4 regions of the Streptomyces sp. NPDC020965 genome follow, and region 3 is predicted to be linked to each of the others. Evidence: riboswitches for the same ligand, from Rfam matches in the RefSeq annotation. Region 3 holds a riboswitch; each other region holds the start of a gene.
What was found. Region 3 has a riboswitch for cobalamin ahead of ACH4S7_RS10365 (ribonucleoside-diphosphate reductase subunit alpha). Riboswitches for the same ligand answer to the same signal wherever they lie in the genome.
Positions count from the first base shown of each region.

Region 1: another riboswitch for cobalamin. It lies ahead of ACH4S7_RS06295 (ABC transporter substrate-binding protein); the one in region 3 lies ahead of ACH4S7_RS10365 (ribonucleoside-diphosphate reductase subunit alpha).
Region 2: another riboswitch for cobalamin. It lies ahead of ACH4S7_RS21775 (CbtB domain-containing protein); the one in region 3 lies ahead of ACH4S7_RS10365 (ribonucleoside-diphosphate reductase subunit alpha).
Region 4: another riboswitch for cobalamin. It lies ahead of ACH4S7_RS35780 (DUF4430 domain-containing protein); the one in region 3 lies ahead of ACH4S7_RS10365 (ribonucleoside-diphosphate reductase subunit alpha).

Region 1 is NZ_JBIRRE010000001.1:1,447,731-1,451,933, reverse strand. It holds gene ACH4S7_RS06305 (amino acid permease) at 1-1,433, shown strand, start outside; gene ACH4S7_RS06300 (Mov34/MPN/PAD-1 family protein) at 1,536-1,967, shown strand; cobalamin riboswitch at 2,082-2,241, shown strand; gene ACH4S7_RS06295 (ABC transporter substrate-binding protein) at 2,285-3,271, shown strand; gene ACH4S7_RS06290 (FecCD family ABC transporter permease) at 3,268-4,203, shown strand, end outside.
Region 2 is NZ_JBIRRE010000007.1:90,295-94,497, reverse strand. It holds gene ACH4S7_RS21785 (hypothetical protein) at 1-512, shown strand, start outside; gene ACH4S7_RS21780 (CbtA family protein) at 564-1,331, opposite strand; gene ACH4S7_RS21775 (CbtB domain-containing protein) at 1,397-1,621, opposite strand; cobalamin riboswitch at 1,659-1,787, opposite strand; gene ACH4S7_RS21770 (histidine phosphatase family protein) at 1,861-2,427, shown strand; gene ACH4S7_RS21765 (aldo/keto reductase) at 2,539-3,420, shown strand; gene ACH4S7_RS21760 (hypothetical protein) at 3,501-3,761, opposite strand; gene ACH4S7_RS21755 (hypothetical protein) at 3,981-4,203, opposite strand, start outside.
Region 3 is NZ_JBIRRE010000002.1:777,186-781,388, reverse strand. It holds gene ACH4S7_RS10375 (B12-binding domain-containing radical SAM protein) at 1-595, shown strand, start outside; gene ACH4S7_RS10370 (LuxR C-terminal-related transcriptional regulator) at 1,102-1,512, shown strand; cobalamin riboswitch at 1,966-2,109, shown strand; gene ACH4S7_RS10365 (ribonucleoside-diphosphate reductase subunit alpha) at 2,255-4,203, shown strand, end outside.
Region 4 is NZ_JBIRRE010000020.1:56,097-60,299, reverse strand. It holds gene ACH4S7_RS35790 (hypothetical protein) at 92-670, shown strand; gene ACH4S7_RS35785 (hypothetical protein) at 697-1,779, shown strand; cobalamin riboswitch at 1,932-2,056, shown strand; gene ACH4S7_RS35780 (DUF4430 domain-containing protein) at 2,218-2,709, shown strand; gene ACH4S7_RS35775 (hypothetical protein) at 2,786-4,198, opposite strand.

The sequences.
Region 1 (4,203 bases), on a different contig from region 3:
TGCGGGTCGACAAAGAAGACGGGCACGAAGGCGAGGGCGTCGCCGGACCATCGGGCGGTGGCGACAGCCAGGGCTACCACCGCGCACTAGGCGCCCGCCAGATCCAGATGATCGCGATCGGCGGAGCGATCGGCACCGGCCTCTTCCTGGGCGCCGGCAAGGCCATCTCCAAGGCCGGACCGAGTCTCATCCTGGCCTACGCCATCGCGGGCCTGGTGATCTTCTTCATCATGCGGGCGCTGGGCGAGCTGCTCATGTACCGCCCCGTCTCGGGATCCTTCTCCGAGTACGCGCGGGAGTTCATCGGCCCCTTCGCGGGCTTCGCCACCGGGTGGACGTACTGGCTCTTCTGGGTCGTCACCGGAATGACCGAGGTCACGGCGGCGGCGCAGTACATGACGTACTGGTTCGACATTCCCCAATGGGTCTCCGCGCTGATCTTCACGCTGATCCTCTACGGGGCGAACCTGATCTCCGTGAAGCTCTTCGGTGAGCTGGAGTTCTGGTTCTCCATGGTGAAGGTCACCGCCATCGTCGGCATGATCCTCATCTGTATCGGCATCCTCACTCTGGGCTTCTCCGACGCGGGCGACACCGCCTCCGTCTCGCTGCTCTGGAGCGACGGCGGCTTCTTCCCCAAGGGCATCGGCGGCACGCTGATGACGCTCCAGATCGTGATGTTCGCCTTCCTCGCCGTCGAGCTGGTCGGTGTCACGGCGGGCGAGTCCAAGGACCCCGAGAAGACCCTGCCGAAGGCCATCAACACCGTGCCGTGGCGGATCGCCGTCTTCTACATCGGCGCGCTGACCATGATCCTGTCGGTGGTCTCCTGGACCAACTTCCAGCCGGGCATCTCCCCGTTCGTCGCCGCCTTCGACAAGATGGGCCTCGCCGTCGGCGCGGGCATCGTCAACTTCGTCGTCCTCACGGCCGCGCTCTCCTCCTGCAACTCCGGTATGTACTCCACCGGCCGGATGCTGCGCGACCTGGCGCTCAACAGCCAGGGCCCGAAGGTCTTCACCCGGCTGACCAAGAACGGCACCCCGCTGATCGGCACGACCTTCTCGGCCTGCCTGATGATGTTCGGTGTCTGGATCAACTACCAGTGGCCCGGTGAGGCATTCAACAAGATCGTCTCCTTCGCCACCATCTCCGGTATGTGGGCGTGGGTGATGATTCTGATCAGCCAGATCCGCTACCGGGCCAAGGCCGACCGGGGCGAGCTGCCGCAGTCCACCTTCAAGGCTCCCGGCGCGCCCTGGACGAGCTGGTTCGCGCTGGCCTTCATCGGCATGGTGGTCGTGCTGATGGGGATCGACAAGGACGCCAGGGTCTCGCTCTACTGCGCGCCGGTCTGGGCGCTGCTGCTGGGTGTGTCGTATCTGATGCTGAAGCGGCGGAACCCGGACGGCACGGCCTTCGCCAAACGCTGACCGGCCGGCAGGTGCCCCCAGCCGGAGGGCCCGGTGTCCGGCATGCGGACCGCCCCGTACCACTCCTCGGTACGGGGCGGTCGCCTGTCTATCCTGATCGGCATGTTGACGCTCACCCAGGTTCTCTTCGACAAGATCGTGGCGCATGCCCGCGCCGACCACCCCGACGAGGCGTGCGGCGTCGTCGCCGGCCCTGAGGGCACCGGGCGCGCCGAGCGCTTCATCCCCATGCTGAACGCGGCCCGCTCGCCCACGTTCTACGAGTTCGACTCGGCCGACCTGCTGAAGCTCTACCGGGAGATGGACGACAACGACGAAGAGCCGGTGATCATCTACCACTCGCACACCGCGACCGAGGCGTACCCCTCCCGTACGGACATCACCTACGCGAACGAGCCCGGCGCCCACTACGTCCTGGTCTCCACCGCCGACAGCGACGATGTGGGGTCCTTCCAGTTCCGCTCGTACCGCATCGTGGACGGCGAGGTCACCGAGGAGGAAGTGAAGATCGTCGAGCGGTACGCGGAAGTGTGAGACGGGCGGTACGCGGAAGGGCACGGCGGGCGGTACGCGACAGTGTGCGGCGGGCGGCGGGTGCTGGGCATCAGGGGGTGCGGCGAGTGGCGCGGCGGGCAGTAGGCGGGGGCGTGAAGATCGTCGCGCGGTGGTCCGGGGCATACTGACCCCCGGACCAACTGAACAGGGCGGCAGGACCCAGGAAGCCGGTGTGAATCCGGCGCGGTCCCGCCACTGTGACCAAGCGTTCCCGCTTGGCAGCCAGGAACTGACCCGCCGCCCTTCTCCCACCATCTAGGGGACGTGGAAATCCCCGGAGGAGGCCGTACCCCGTCATGTCCAGGCGCCGTTCCGCACTCATAGCCGCCCTGCTGCTCCCGCTCCTCGCCGCCACCACCGCCTGCGGTGCGGGCGACGACGACAAGAGCGAGAAGGGCTCCGACGCCGCCCAGCCGGGCGCCTCGTTCCCGTACACCGTCGACAACTGCGGTGTGAAGACGACCTATCGGGCCGCCCCCGAGCGGGCCGTCACCATGAACCAGCACGTCACCGAGATCATGCTCGAACTCGGTCTGGCGAAATCCGTCGTCGGCACCGCCTATCTGGACGACGCGGTCCTCCCGCGCCACAAGAAGGCGTACGACGCGATCCCCGTCCTGGCCAAGGAGTACCCCTCCAAGGAGAAGCTCCTCGCCGCCAACCCCGACTTCGTCTACGGCGGCTACGGCAGCGCCTTCGAGGCCAAGGACGGCCGCACCCGCGAAGAGCTGAAGAAGTCCGGCATCGACACCCGTCTCAACCTGGAGTACTGCACCAAGAAGCGGACCACCGTCGACGACCTCTACCGCGAGGTCGAGGAGATCGGCCGCACCTTCGGCGTCGGGCCCCGCGCCCAGGAGTGGATCGCCGGCGCCCGCGCCACGCTCGCGAAGACCGGGGAGTCGCTGAAGGGCCGCGCCCCGGTCCCCGTCTTCGTCTACGACAGCGGCGACAAGACCGCCTTCACGGCGGGCGGCAAGGGCATCGGCAATGAGCTGATCACCCGTGCCGGCGGGCGCAATGTCTTCGCCGACCTCGACAAGTCCTTCGGCGACGCCACCTGGGAACAGGTCGTGGCGCGCAAGCCCGAGATCGTCGTCATCTACGACTACGGCGCCACCACCGTCGAGCAGAAGAAGAAGCGGCTGCTGAACGACCCGGTGCTGCGCGACGTCCCGGCGATCAAGAACAAGCGGTTCGCCGTGCTGCCGCTCTCCGACGCCGTGCTCGGGGTGCGCGCACCCGACGCCATCGCCAAGCTCGCGGGGCAGATCACCCGGTGAAGTCGCGCCTCCGCTACGGAGCCGTGGTCGTCGCGCTGCTGATCGCCCTCGCGGTCGCGGTCGTCGCGGGCCTCGGCCTCGGCTCCGTACGCATACCGCCCGGGCAGGTCATCGACGCCCTGCTGCCGGGCGCCGAACCCAGCCCCTTCCGCACGATCATCATCGACGTACGGCTGCCCCGCGTCCTCCTCGGCGCGCTCGTGGGCGCCGGGCTCGCCGTCGCCGGCACCGTCCTCCAGGCCCTCGTCCGCAACCGGCTCGCCGACCCGTTCCTGCTCGGCATCTCCTCCGGCGCGTCCACCGGGGCCGTCACCGTCCTCGTCCTGGGCATCGGCACCACCACCGCCGTGGCCACGCCAGCCGGGGCGTTCGTCGGGGCGCTCTGTGCGCTCTTCCTCGTCTACGGGCTGGCCAGGCGCGACGGCGCGATGACCGGCACCCGGTTGGTGCTGGCGGGCGTGACCGTCTCGTACATCTTCACCGCGCTCACCACCCTCGCCCTGGTGGCGTCCGCGCGGCCGGAGCACTTCCGGGAGGCCCTCTACTGGTCGCTCGGCGGTCTCGGCAGCGCTCGTTGGGACAGTGTGCTGCTGCCCGCGATCGTCCTCGGGTTCGCCCTGCCGCTGCTGCTCGCGCTCGCCAAACCGCTCGATCTGCTGCTGGTGGGGGAGGAGGGCGCCACCGTGCTCGGGCTGGACGTGGCCCGTTTCCGTGCCGCCGTCTTCGTGCTCGTCTCCCTGGTCACCGCCGTGCTGGTGGCGGTCAGCGGCGCGGTCGGCTTCATCGGTCTGATCGTGCCGCACGCCGCCCGGCTGCTGGTCGGGGCCACCCACCGGACGCTGCTGCCGGTCGCGGCGCTCGGCGGGGCGGTCGCCCTGGTCGTCGCCGATCTCGGTGCCCGTACCGTCGCGTCCCCGCAGGACATTCCCGTC
Region 2 (4,203 bases), on a different contig from region 3:
CCTACCCGCTGCCCCTCGCCACCGGCGACCCCACCACCACCGCCGCGCACGACGAGAACAGCTGGGACCGCTGGAGCGCGTACGGCTGCCCCTTCTACAACCGCGATCTGAGCTGGCTCGGCACCGGGGCGGGCCCCGCCCTCAACACCGAGATCAAGAAGGCCGCCCAGCGGGCCGGTGCGGACTTCGTGGACCTCGGCCGGCTGCTCGAAGGGCACCAGGTCTGTGGCAAGGACCCCCTCCAGACCTCCTTCGCCGCCGACGGCACCATCGTCAGACCGACCGCCGCGCGGGCCGAGTGGGCCCGCTATCTGCCCCGTACGAGGGCCGGACTGCCCGCCGACGAGGAGCGCGAGCTGCTCCATCCGAACTACTACGGACAGCGGGCGCTCGGCCGGTGTCTGACCCTGGTCGTCAGCAAGCTGCCCACCACGGCCGTGGGTTCGACCGCGCGGTGCGTCGGCGCGGCGGGGCAGGCGCCGGACGCGGTCACCGTCTCGTACGCCGACTGACGCCGGAGCCCCCACCGGACGGATCGGACCGGTGGGGGCGGCGGCCTCGGTTCAGCTCCTGGCGGCCGTCGCGCGCCGCGCCGTGCTCGCGCCGTCGCGCGGGGCGGCCCTTGGCACGAGGAGTCGCTCGGTCAGTTCGCCGAAGACCAGCCCGAAGACCGTCCACAGGGTCGCCTGGATCGCGAGCGTCGACAGCCGGAACTCCCAGACCACCGAGGCGGGGAAGCCCTTCGGCACCTCGTTGTACGACGGCAGGAACGCGAAGGCGATCCCCACGGCGACGACGAACGCCGCTCCCGCCACGGCCGTCGCGTGCCAGTTCCCCAGCCGGGGGGCGAGCCGCTTCCCCAGGATCACCGCGGCCACCGCGAGCAGCACGCTGAGCACGACCATCAGGAAGTACACGGTCGTGCGTTCGCCGATGGTGTCCGGGTCGCCGACGGCCGGCGGATTCGGCGGATACTTCAGATACGGCACGACGTACACGGCCAGCAGCGCGCCGAGGGCGACCAGCGCGGCCGTCGCGCGCGGACCGAACCGGCCGACGCGGCCGAGGGCGACACAGGTGGCGAGCGCCGCGACGCCACCGACGGCGACGCCGAAGACCAGCAGACCGGTGGCGAGTCCGGCGGTGGACTGCATGGTCCGGCTGACCAGCTCCTCGCCGCCGTGCTCATGGCTGTTGGCCTCCTCGAAGGCGATGGCCGCGTCGACCGGGCCCTCTCCGAGGAAGTACGCGACGGCCAGGGCGACGGCGCCGGCGATCAGGCCCGCGACCATGCCGCGGACGAGCAGGGCTCTGACGGATATGGAGTTCATGGATGGTTCCCCTGGGCGATGTCGATGAGACGGGTGCTGAGTGGTCGTGCCTCAGTGGTGCTGTCTCAGTGGCAGGGGAAGCCGAGGAGATGGCGGCCGTCGTGCACCCATTCGTGCACGCTTTCGCCCGAGATGAGCGAGGTGGCGCCCTGCTCGGCGCCGACGAAGTAGAGCAGGATCAGTGCCAGGACGCCGGTGAAGACGGCCCAGGGCGCGATCTCCTTGAGCGATACGGGGACGATCGCCGGTGCGGTCGGTGACACGGACGCCGATGCGGCGGACTGGGCCATGGCAGAACCTCCAGAGGGAACACGCGTCCCGTTCGTGGTGCCGTGAAGACGAGGGTGCCGGGTCTGACTTCCCGCGGAGATACGGGTACACAGTGGCGCGACCGTGCCGGATTCGCACCGGACTTCCGTCACACCTTCGTCATGTACACGCGACCGTACCGCTTGAGGGCGGGGGCCGCCATGGCGTGGGATGGCCGAAAACAACGGCCCCCGGGGGGGGCCTGACGGAAGGGGCGGATATGACGGTACGGCTGACACTGGTCTCACCGGCGACCACGAGCGCGCTGCGGGAGGCGCGCTTCGGGGGCGATGAGGGACTCGACGGACCGGGCCTGCGTGCCGCCGGGGCCGCCGCGGGCGCGCTGCCGCGCCCGGACCGGGCGCTGACCGGCCCCTCCCGCCGCTGCCGCGAGACGGCGACGGCGCTGGGCCTGCGACCGGAGCGGGTACCGGCGCCCGCCGACTGCGCCATGGGCACCTGGCACGGCCGGACCCTGGACGAGGTGAGCGCGGCGGAGCCCGCCGCCGTCTCCCGCTGGCTCAGCGACCCTTCGGCGGCGCCGCACGGCGGGGAGTCCCTGCGGGAGTTGTGCGGGCGGGTGGGGGCGTGGCTGGATTCGCTGGACCCCGGCCATGTGGTGGCGGTGGTGGAGCCGGGGGTCGTCCGCGCGACGACCGTCCGGGCGCTGGACCTGCCCCTGGAGACCTTCTGGCGGCTGGACGTCGCCCCGCTCACCCTGACGCGCCTCTCGGGCCGCCTCAACCGCTGGAACCTCCGGTGCGGGTCCGCCCCCGGGGGCGGGTGAGCGTGCGGCGACGGAGTCCACCGACCCGGAACGGCCCCCGGGCCATCAAATGCCGGCTCCCGGTCCAACGGCGTTGTTAGCGTGTGCCGTTGAATGAGGGGAAGACGATAGATGACATCGACCACGTTCCACATCGGGGGAGAGCTCGGCGTACGGCGGCTCGGCTTCGGAGCCATGCGACTGCCGACCGAGCCCGGCCCCGATCGGGAAACCTCACTGAACATCGCCAGGCGCGCCGTCGAGTTGGGCGTCACGCTGATCGACACCGCGCACATGTACGGCGGGGGCGCCAACGAGGAACTGCTCGCCGAGGCCCTGTACCCGTACCCGGACGGGCTGCTCATCACCACGAAGGTGGGCATTGCGCGATCGAGTCCCACCGCCCAGTGGAAGCTCGACGCACGGCCCGACGTCCTGCGCGACCAGGTCGACCACGCCCTGCGCCGACTGCGCGTCGACCGGCTCGACCTGCTGCAACTGCACCGCATCGATCCGGAGACCCCCCTCGCCGACCAGCTCGGCGCGCTGCGGGAACTCCAGACCGCGGGCAAGATCGGACTGATCGGGCTGTCCGAGATCACCGTCACCGAACTCGACCAGGCGCGGCGGATCGTCGAGGTCGCGAGCGTGCAGAACCGGTACAGCGTGGTGGACCGCGAGCACGAGCCCGTACTCGCGGCCTGCGAGGCGGCGGGGATCGCGTTCCTGCCGTGGCGGCCGGTCGCCGAAGCGGCTCCGGGCGGGGCGGCTTCGGGCGGAGCGGCTTCGGGCGGAGCGGCCGAGCTGGCCGCGGTGGCGGCGGAACTCGACGCGACCCCGGCGCAGGTCGCGCTCGCGTGGCTGCTCGACCACTCCCCGGTCATTCTCCCGATCCCCGGCACCGGCCGGCTCGACCATCTGGAGGAGAACGTGGCCGCGGCCGATCTCCGGCTGACCCCGGTACACCGGGAGCGTCTGGACCGGCTGGGGCCCTCCGGCGGGGTAGGCGTCTGAACCCCGGCGACGGGCTCGCCGGGTGAGGGAGCGTCGGCGGCCCCCGGTATCCAGGAGGCCGCCGACGCCAAGGGGTGGGGTCAGCGCTTCAGGATGCCCTCGAACTTCGCCCAGTCGTACATCTGGTGCACCGCCTGTCCGAGGATCGGCACGCTGATGTGCTCGAACACGTCCTCGATCAGGTCGATGTCACCGGTCACGATCAGCGGCCCGGTGATGTTGAGCAGGCCACCGGAGCGGGGCTCCCGCTCCTGGGCGTGGGCGGTACCGCCCGACAGTGCCAGGGCCATACCGGCCGCCATCGCCACCACTACACCCGCACTGCGTACACGACGGAACATCAGCTCTCCGTTTCTGGGGACCTCAGGCTCTCCGCACCCGCGCATGTCAACCAGCCCTGAGGGCAGGGGAGTTGGGGGAAACATCGCCGCGCGGGCCGAAGTGATGATCAGCTTGCCATCGGGTCAAGGGCAAGTAAAGTGCCTGCCAGGAAGTAAATGATCATCACATCGGGAGTGGTCCCGCCGATACCCCGGGCGCCCTCGCTGCCGGACGGTTCGTCAGCCGGGCCGCACCACTTCACCGTTGAGCTCGCCCTCGCGCGCGCGGAGCAGGCGGTTCACGGTGGCGCGCGCCTCCCGGGTCCGCTCCAGTGCCGCGAGGGTCTCCGGGGCCACGGTGCGTGCGCGGGATCCGCCGTCGGCGGAGTGGCGCAGGACCTCGGCCCGTATCAGGCGGTTGCTCTCCCGCAGATGGCCCAGCAGTTGGGAACGGGCGTCGGTG
Region 3 (4,203 bases):
GTTCCGGTGGTTGGAGCTGATGTACGAGCGCCGGCCCGGGGCGGACCTCCGCGCGGTGCTGGCGCGGTTCAGGGAGGAGACCGGCGGTCAGCTCTGGGCCTCGCGGGAGGAGGCGGCGGCCCACGCCGAGGAGAACATCGATGACTACATCACCGGCCGGTTCGGCAGCAATCTCCTCTACACCTATCGGGCGCGGATGCTGACGCTCGCCTTCCGGGACCTCTCCCGCGCCGCGACGGACGCCGCCCGCGCGACCATGGAGGAACAAGGCGCACTCACCCCGGTCATCGATGAATTCATCGCCGAGGCCGGTGAGTACCACTGGTTCCTGCTGGCGGATGTGCTGAGCAGCCGGGCCGATACACCTCTCCGGCAGGACGCCCGCTTCGATCTGGACGCCTTCGCGGCCGATCCGGGCCCGGTGGAGCGTTTCGCACTCACCGCTCCGGGGAAGCGCACCTTCACTCTGTCGCCGAAGCAGGTCGAGTTGATCGGAACGTACCTCGCGCAGTTCGGCGACGCGGCGTGGGGAATCGGCCGAATGTTGACCAAAGTCAGGTTCCAGGATCTGGTTCGCACCGCGAATCTTGACTGAAGCCTCTTATCGCTCCGAGCCGATGTCACGGCGACCGGTTTGCATCATGCCAGGTCAGAGCAAGCATGATTTTAAAACTTTCTTATATATATAGAGAAATTCCTCCGTGATCACTTAAATATGAGTCACCCTGTCCGGAGCAGCCACCGCCGACTGAGCCCAGATCCAGACACGGGGAATGGAGCAGCCCGAGAGACACAGCCCGCCTCGGTGGGATCTCATGAGGAGAACGGGTAACGGTGACCACAGCACACGCAGCGACAGAGAGTTGTCCGAGTCAGCCGCTGAAAGAGCTCCGGATAGCTGTCTACGCAGAGAACGAACTGCTTCGGCTGGGCTTGCAGAGCATGCTCGCGAGGGCCTTTCCGGCACCGAACGTCCAGTTCCTGCACGATGAAACCGATCGCGTTCGCCTTCCCACGGATGTTGTTGTCCTGTCCACGTCCAACAGGAAACGTCTACCCGAGACGCCACCGGAGCGAAGCATCCCGGCACCCCGAGTGCTGGTGATCGTCGATGACGCCTGGATCGAGTCGGGAGACGTCCTCAGGGACTTCCCGGCCGACGGATATCTGGCCCGGGAGGATCTGACGGCCGATTCGCTGCACCGCGCCTTCTCCGATATGGCGTCCGGGCGGATGCCGCTACCGCTCCCCCTGGGCAGGAAGCTGTTCGACCGGGCGCGCGAGGGCGCGGGGCCGGTGCCCACGCGATCGATTCGGCTCACCCCGCGCGAGGAGGAGGCCCTGCTCCATCTGGTGGCCGGGCTCAGCAACCGGCAGATCGCGCGCCAGTTGGGCATCTCCGAACACGGCGTCAAGCGGCTGGTGAGCAGTGTCCTGATCAAGTTGGGGGTCACCAACCGCACGGCCGCGGTCGCGGCGGCGCTCCAGTCGGGGCTGGTCGCCTCGGGCTGACCGCACCGGGTAGGTGCCGGTGCCCCCCACCGCCGGCACCTTCCCCCGACCGACGGCCCTGAGGCCGATAGCGCTCGGGCCTCGGTCACCCCGACGAACCACCCCGCGCCCCGTGAACCACCCCGGACGCACATCACACCCCACGCACCGCTCCGGGCGCACGCCCCAAGCTCTCGCGCACCCTCACGCGCCGCCGCCGGAGCCAAGCGTCTCCCGCCGCACGAGCCCCCCCTCGCCCCGCCCGGGAAGCCCCCCCCAACCCCCCGGCGGGGGCTCCCGCGACACACCCCTCGCTGGCCCTCCCCGGCCCTTCCCCGGCCCCTGCGGGCCCCCGCCCGCCCTCCGTCGAGGCACCCCGCCCACCCCCGTACGCCCGCCCCGCCAAGGGCCCGCAGGGCCGTCTTTGGATCGCTCCCGCACCGGCACGACACAACATCTGGGGGGTGCCTCATCCAATCGCCCCCACATGTATGCTCGTCCTCGCTGTCGTCCGCAGAGGAATCCGGTGTGAATCCGGAACTGTCCCGCAACGGTGTGCTGTGGTGCGCTTTGTCGTACCCGCAAGTCCGAGCGTCTGCCGACAGCGCACCCGGCTCGACCGACCCGGGTGCCGAGACGTCCGGGCCTCGCGGCTGGGCCGGTGGACGCCGTACGCAGTGCTGCCCTCTTCCGGGGTACGCATGTGCCCCGGCACCGCCTCCTCCGCCCGTCGGCCCGCGAGCCGAGCGAGGGAGAGCACCACGTGACCATCGCGCCAGCCGATCCGGCTTCAGGCATCTCCGAGCAGATGTCCGAGCAGCTTGCGGACGGACCCGGGACCGCACTGCTGCGGATCCTGACCGACCTCACCGCCGATCTGCCGGACACCGACCCCGGACGCGTCGCCGCCGCCGCGCTGCGCGGTCGGCACGCCGGGTCGGACACGGCCGAACTGCGCGGACTCGCCACCGACGCCGCCGCGGGTCTGATCTCCGACGACCCCGCCTACTCCCGGCTCGCCGCCCGGCTGCTGACCCGCACCATCGCCGAGGAGGCGGCGGGCCAGGGCTCCGTCTCGTTCTCCGCTTCGGTCGCCGTCGGTCACGCCGAGGGGCTGATCGCCGACCGCACGGCCGCGTTCGTGGAGCTGCACTCCGCCCGGCTGGACGAGATCATCGACCGCGAGGCCGACGACCGCTTCGGCTACTTCGGTCTGCGCACCCTCTACAGCCGCTACCTGCTGCGCCACCCCATCACCCGCCAGGTGGTCGAGACCCCGCAGTACTTCATGCTGCGCGTGGCCTGCGGGCTGGCCGAGGACGACTCGGTCCGCGCCCTGGACGAGGTCGCCGCGCTCTACCGACTGATGAGCCGGCTGGACTACCTCCCCTCCTCCCCCACGCTCTTCAACTCCGGCACCCGGCACCCGCAGATGTCCTCCTGCTACCTGCTGGACTCCCCGCTGGACGAGCTGGACTCGATCTACGACCGGTACCACCAGGTCGCCCGGCTCTCCAAGCACGCGGGCGGCATCGGGCTCTCGTACTCCCGCATCCGCGCCCGCGGTTCGCTGATCCGGGGCACCAACGGCCACTCCAACGGCATCGTCCCGTTCCTGAAGACCCTCGACGCCTCGGTGGCGGCCGTGAACCAGGGCGGCAGGCGCAAGGGCGCCGCCGCCGTCTACCTGGAGACCTGGCACGCGGACATCGAGGAGTTCCTGGAGCTGCGCGACAACACCGGTGAGGACGCCCGGCGTACGCACAACCTGAACCTCGCGCACTGGGTGCCGGACGAGTTCATGCGCCGCGTCCAGGCCGACACCGACTGGTCGCTGTTCTCCCCCGCCGACGTGCCCGAGCTGGTCGACCTGTGGGGCGACGAGTTCGACGCCGCCTACCGGTCCGCCGAGACCAGGGGCCTGGCCCGGAAGACCATGCCGGCCCGTGAGCTGTACGGCCGGATGATGCGGACCCTCGCGCAGACCGGCAACGGCTGGATGACCTTCAAGGACGCCTCCAACCGGACGGCCAACCAGACCGCCGAGCCCGGCCACACCGTGCACTCCTCGAATCTCTGCACCGAGATCCTGGAGGTCACCGACGACGGCGAGACGGCCGTCTGCAACCTCGGCTCGGTCAACCTCGGCGCCTTCGTCGTGGGCGACGACATCGACTGGGAGCGGCTGGACAGCACCGTCCGTACCGCCGTCACCTTCCTCGACCGCGTCGTGGACATCAACTTCTACCCGACCGAGCAGGCCGGCCGCTCCAACAGCCGCTGGCGCCCGGTGGGCCTGGGCGCGATGGGCCTCCAGGACGTCTTCTTCCAGCTCAAGCTGCCGTTCGACTCCCCGGCCGCCCGCGCGCTCTCCACCCGGATCGCCGAGCGGATCATGCTCGCCGCGTACGAGGCGTCCGCCGAACTCGCCGAGCGCCACGGCCCGCTGCCGGCCTGGGAGAAGACCCGTACGGCGCGTGGCGTGTTCCACCCCGACCACTACGGCGTCGAGTCGGCCTGGCCGGAGCGCTGGGCCGCGCTGCGCGAGCGGGTCGCCACCACCGGTATGCGCAACTCGCTCCTCCTCGCCATCGCACCGACCGCGACGATCGCCTCCATCGCCGGTGTGTACGAGTGCATCGAGCCGCAGGTCTCCAACCTCTTCAAGCGGGAGACGCTCTCCGGCGAGTTCCTCCAGGTCAACTCGTACCT
Region 4 (4,203 bases), on a different contig from region 3:
TTTTCGGCGATATCCGCGATTTCCGCACCATCCGACGCATCCAGGCCAACCGAGACACCGAGCGGGACGGGTGCGCCGCTGTGCCGCTTCCGTGGCTCTGGTGATCGTGGTGGGCGGCTGCGCCGGCGGCGGGCCGGAGGGGCAGGACCGGGAACCGGGGCCACCGCGGCAGCCTGTCGACGCGCCCGCCCAGGCCCGGCCCGGCGCCGGCGCGTCGGAGAGCGGCCCCACGGAGGGGCCGGGGACGACGGAGCGGCCCACGCCCGGGAACAGCCCGGAGCGACGGGTGGCCGATCCGGAGGGGCGGGACGGCCGGGGCGGGGCCGGGGCGGAAGGCTCGGGCGGCGGCTCGTACGGAGGCGATCCGGTGCCGCCGGTGGCTCCCCCGCCGGTGGCGAGCGACGAACCTCCGGCCACCGCGGGCGGGCTCGACCCCAGCGGCGGCGGTGACAGCGGGGGCGGCACCGGCAGCGATGTCGGAGGCACGATCGGCGACCCCGGCGGCTGCCCGGAGGGCGAGGTCTGCCTCCCGCCCGAGGAGTGCCCATCCACCTCTCCCGCACCGACACCGTCGGACTCGTCGTCCGACGCACCGTCCGGGGCACCCGGTCCCCGGCCGTCCGGTCCGAGCCCGTCGCCGGAACCCTGCCCCGAGGTATCCGACTCCTGACCACCACTACGGAAGGGGCTGGCGGCTTGGCAGCCAGGGACGCCGCGAACGCCGCGGACACCGGAAACGCCCCGAACGCCCGTGGCGCCGCGGACGCCGGTCGGCGGGGCGCGCGGTACCGGCGGTCCTGGTCAGCCGGTACCGCGCGGCGCGGAGCTGCCCGTACGGCATCGACGCCGAGCAGCTCCGTGGCCGCCGCCCGGCGCCGACTCGCGGCCCGGGCCGACCCGGCGAGCCCTGCTGGTGCGGCCGGTGCGGCCCCCGACGGTGCGGGCGGGATCCCGACGACGGCCACGGGCCTGCTCGGCGCCGTCGCGGCGCAGGCGTCGTTCCTCGTGGCGATCATGTATTTCCTGGGCGCGCTCTATCTGACCGCCTACTACCAGTACTTCCGGCTGGACGCCTTCAGCCTGGGCTTCGGCTTTGCCGAGCTGTCGATGCAGAGCCTGAACCTCGTCAAGCCGCCCCTGGCCGTGGCCCTCGCCCTGGTCGTGCTGGCGGCGAGCCGGCTCGCCGCCGGAGACGAGTTCGCCGGCCGGAACCGGGCGACGGCGCTGATCGACCGCGTCCTGCGCGGTGTGGCCCGCGCCCATCCGCTCATCGTGTCAGCCGGGTTGGTGCTGCTGCTCCTGTGGCGGCGGATCGACCCGTACGAATGGACCGCGCCCCTGCTGCTCGGCGTCGGGCTGTTGCTGGGCCGGTTCCCGGGCGCCCGCGCGGCGCCCGCCCCCGGCGGGCTCTGGAGCCGCGCGCTCCCCGCCTTCGTGGCCTGTCTGTCGCTGATGTGGGCCGCCAGCCTCGCGACCACCCGGCTCGGCGAGCAGGAGGCGCGGACGGCCGCCGACCATGTGCTGCGGCGCACCGCCGTCGTGGTCCTGAGCACCGAACGCCTCAGCCTGGCCGGCCCCGGTGTGGTGGTGGAGGACCTGGGTGAGGACGCACACTACCGGTACCGCTACAGCGGACTGCGGCGGCTCATCGAACGCAGCGGGCGCTACTACCTGCTCCCGGTGGGCTGGACGGCCCGTACCGGCAGCACGTACGTCCTCCAGGACAGCGGTGACGTACGCGTGGAGTTGATGCCCGGCACTCAACGGCCCCGCGGGTGAGGACCGAGGGTACGTCGCTGCCGGGCAACGGACGTTCATGTGAAGGGCCGCGAACTCGGTGCTGTTCACCGGCGCGTTCCGGATCCGGGATCGCGGGAAACCCTGGCCGACTCATGGGATCAGGCCATACGATGCGTCTGCCCCGGCTCCGGCCGGAGCGACAACTGAATGCGTGGACGATGGGGGGAAGCCGGTGTGAATCCGGCGCTGGCCTGCAACCGTGTGTGGCGCGTAGGTGCCGCGAGTCGGAAAACCCCGCGTTCCCCGCGTATCGCTTCTCACTGTCACGGTCCGCAGCGCGAAGCCCCGAACCCCGGGTTCTCCGCCACCCGTTCGCCTGCCCCGCTCCAGGGGCCGCGCGACCGGGGGGGCGATACGCGCACGGGCGGTACGGGGTCTCGGGCGGGCGGCCGGGACCCATGCCAGGAAGGCAACGTCATGCGTCAGACCCTCGCCCGCCGCACGGTGATCACCACTGCGGCTCTCTGCCTCGCCCTCACCAGCGCGCCGGCCGTGGCCCACTCCACCACCACACCGGTGAACACGAACACGCCGGTCAAGGTGAACCTGACCGTCCAGGGCCCGAACGGCCTGCTCTTCAAGGGTCGGATCAAGACCAAGGGCCATGATGTGACGACCGCCACCGGCGGCACCCATAAGTGCGACGGCACCAACGGTGGCGCGAATCCGACCGCGGTGCCCACCCCGACCGCCGCGCTCGACGATGCCGCCCGGACGAGAAACTTCACCTGGGACGGCGCCTGGTACGCGTCGTTCGACGACTTCTCCGTCGACACCATCAAGCAGGTCTCCGGAGGCGGCGTGGCCTACTGGAACATATCCGTCAACGGCACCCCGACACCGGTCGGCGGCTGCCAGTTCCGGCTGAACGCCGGCGACCAGGTCGCGTTCACCTGGACCGCGTTCTAGACCTCGCCCCCTGGGAACGGCCCGGCGCGGGTCCCGGCTCCCCGGCAAGGGACGCCGGGACCCGCGCCGGGGTGGTTCAGCTACCCCAGCGCAGCGCGACGGTGTCGCCGAGGTTGATCACCTTGCCGCGGGTGGCCGCGGTGAAGGCGGCGCCGTCCACGCTGGCCTTCCAGGTCGAAGAGCCGCTGTTGGCCTTGCCGTTCACGGCCGTGATGGTGCCGGTGCCGTACGACGGGGTGACGGCCGTGACACAGCCGGCCGGGGTGGCCGCGGTCGTGGCGGCGGCGAGCACCTCGCCCAGGGTGGTCGTGGTGCCGGTCGGGGTGAAGGCCACCGAGCAGACCTTCAGGTTCCCCGCGCCGTCGTCGACCGTCAGCGCCAGCCGGGTGGCCGTACCCGCGGTGAAGGCGGCCTGGGCGACCCACTGGGGCGCGCCCACCGTGGTCGGCACCGGAGGAGTCGCGGTGAACCCGGCCCCGGCGACGGCGCGCAGACCGTCGGCGGAGGCGTACGTGGACGGCGTGGTCTGGCTGGGCAGGTACTTGAAGCCGCCACCGGGGTTGAACTGCTGGGCGATGAGGAAGTCCACCGGGGTCTTGCCCAGCGGGGTGAGGAAGTCACCGGTCTGCGGGTTGATGCCACAGGCGTTGAGACCGGAGACGGCCCAGCCGTTGGAGTTGGTGTTCACCCCGTACATGGCGTTGAACGCACCGGAGTTGCTGATGATCTTGCTCTTGAGGAACGCCTTGGCCTGGGTGATGTCCGGGTCGGTGTTCGGCACGCCCGAGGCGCAGAGGGCGGCCATGGAGGCACCGGTCATATCGATGTCGCCCGGCTTGGCCAGCTCGGTCGGGCTGCCCTCGGCCTTGCTGTAGTTCCAGCCGCCGTCGTTGTGCTGGTTGGCCCGGATCCGGTTGACCATCGAGGTCAGCAGCGACTGCGGCACCCGCTGCGCGCCCGCCTGCGTCTTGGCCCCGGCGAGGGCGAGCGCGGCGAAGACCGTGCCGTTGTAGTTGGCGGAGGGACCGAAGTAACCGGTCTCCGCGGTCTGCCAGTAGCCGTAGATGTCGGCGATGAGGTTGCGGGAGGCAGAGACGCGCGCCGGGTCGATGCCCGCCGCGTACGCATTGAGGGTGGCGCGCTGGTAGTCGGTGACCACCGGGGTCGCGGAGGGCCAGCCGGAGGTGGCGAGCAGGTCTCGGTAGACCTTGCGGGCGTTCTTGGTGGCGTCGCCGCCGGGCGTGACGTCCACGGCCGCCGTGCCGGCCGCGGCCAGCGCGCTCAGCGCCCACTCGTTGGACAGGCCGGAGCCCGCGTACGAACCATCGGCGGCCTGGAGGGACTTGAGGTAGGCGACGCCGTTGGTCTTCGAGGTGGCGATCTGCGCCGGGGAGGTGGTCGCGGCGGCGGGCAGCACCGTCAGGGCGAAGGCACCGAGAACGGCGGGCACCGTCAGAGCGATGCGGCGGGAGGTACGAGAACGGGACATGGCCT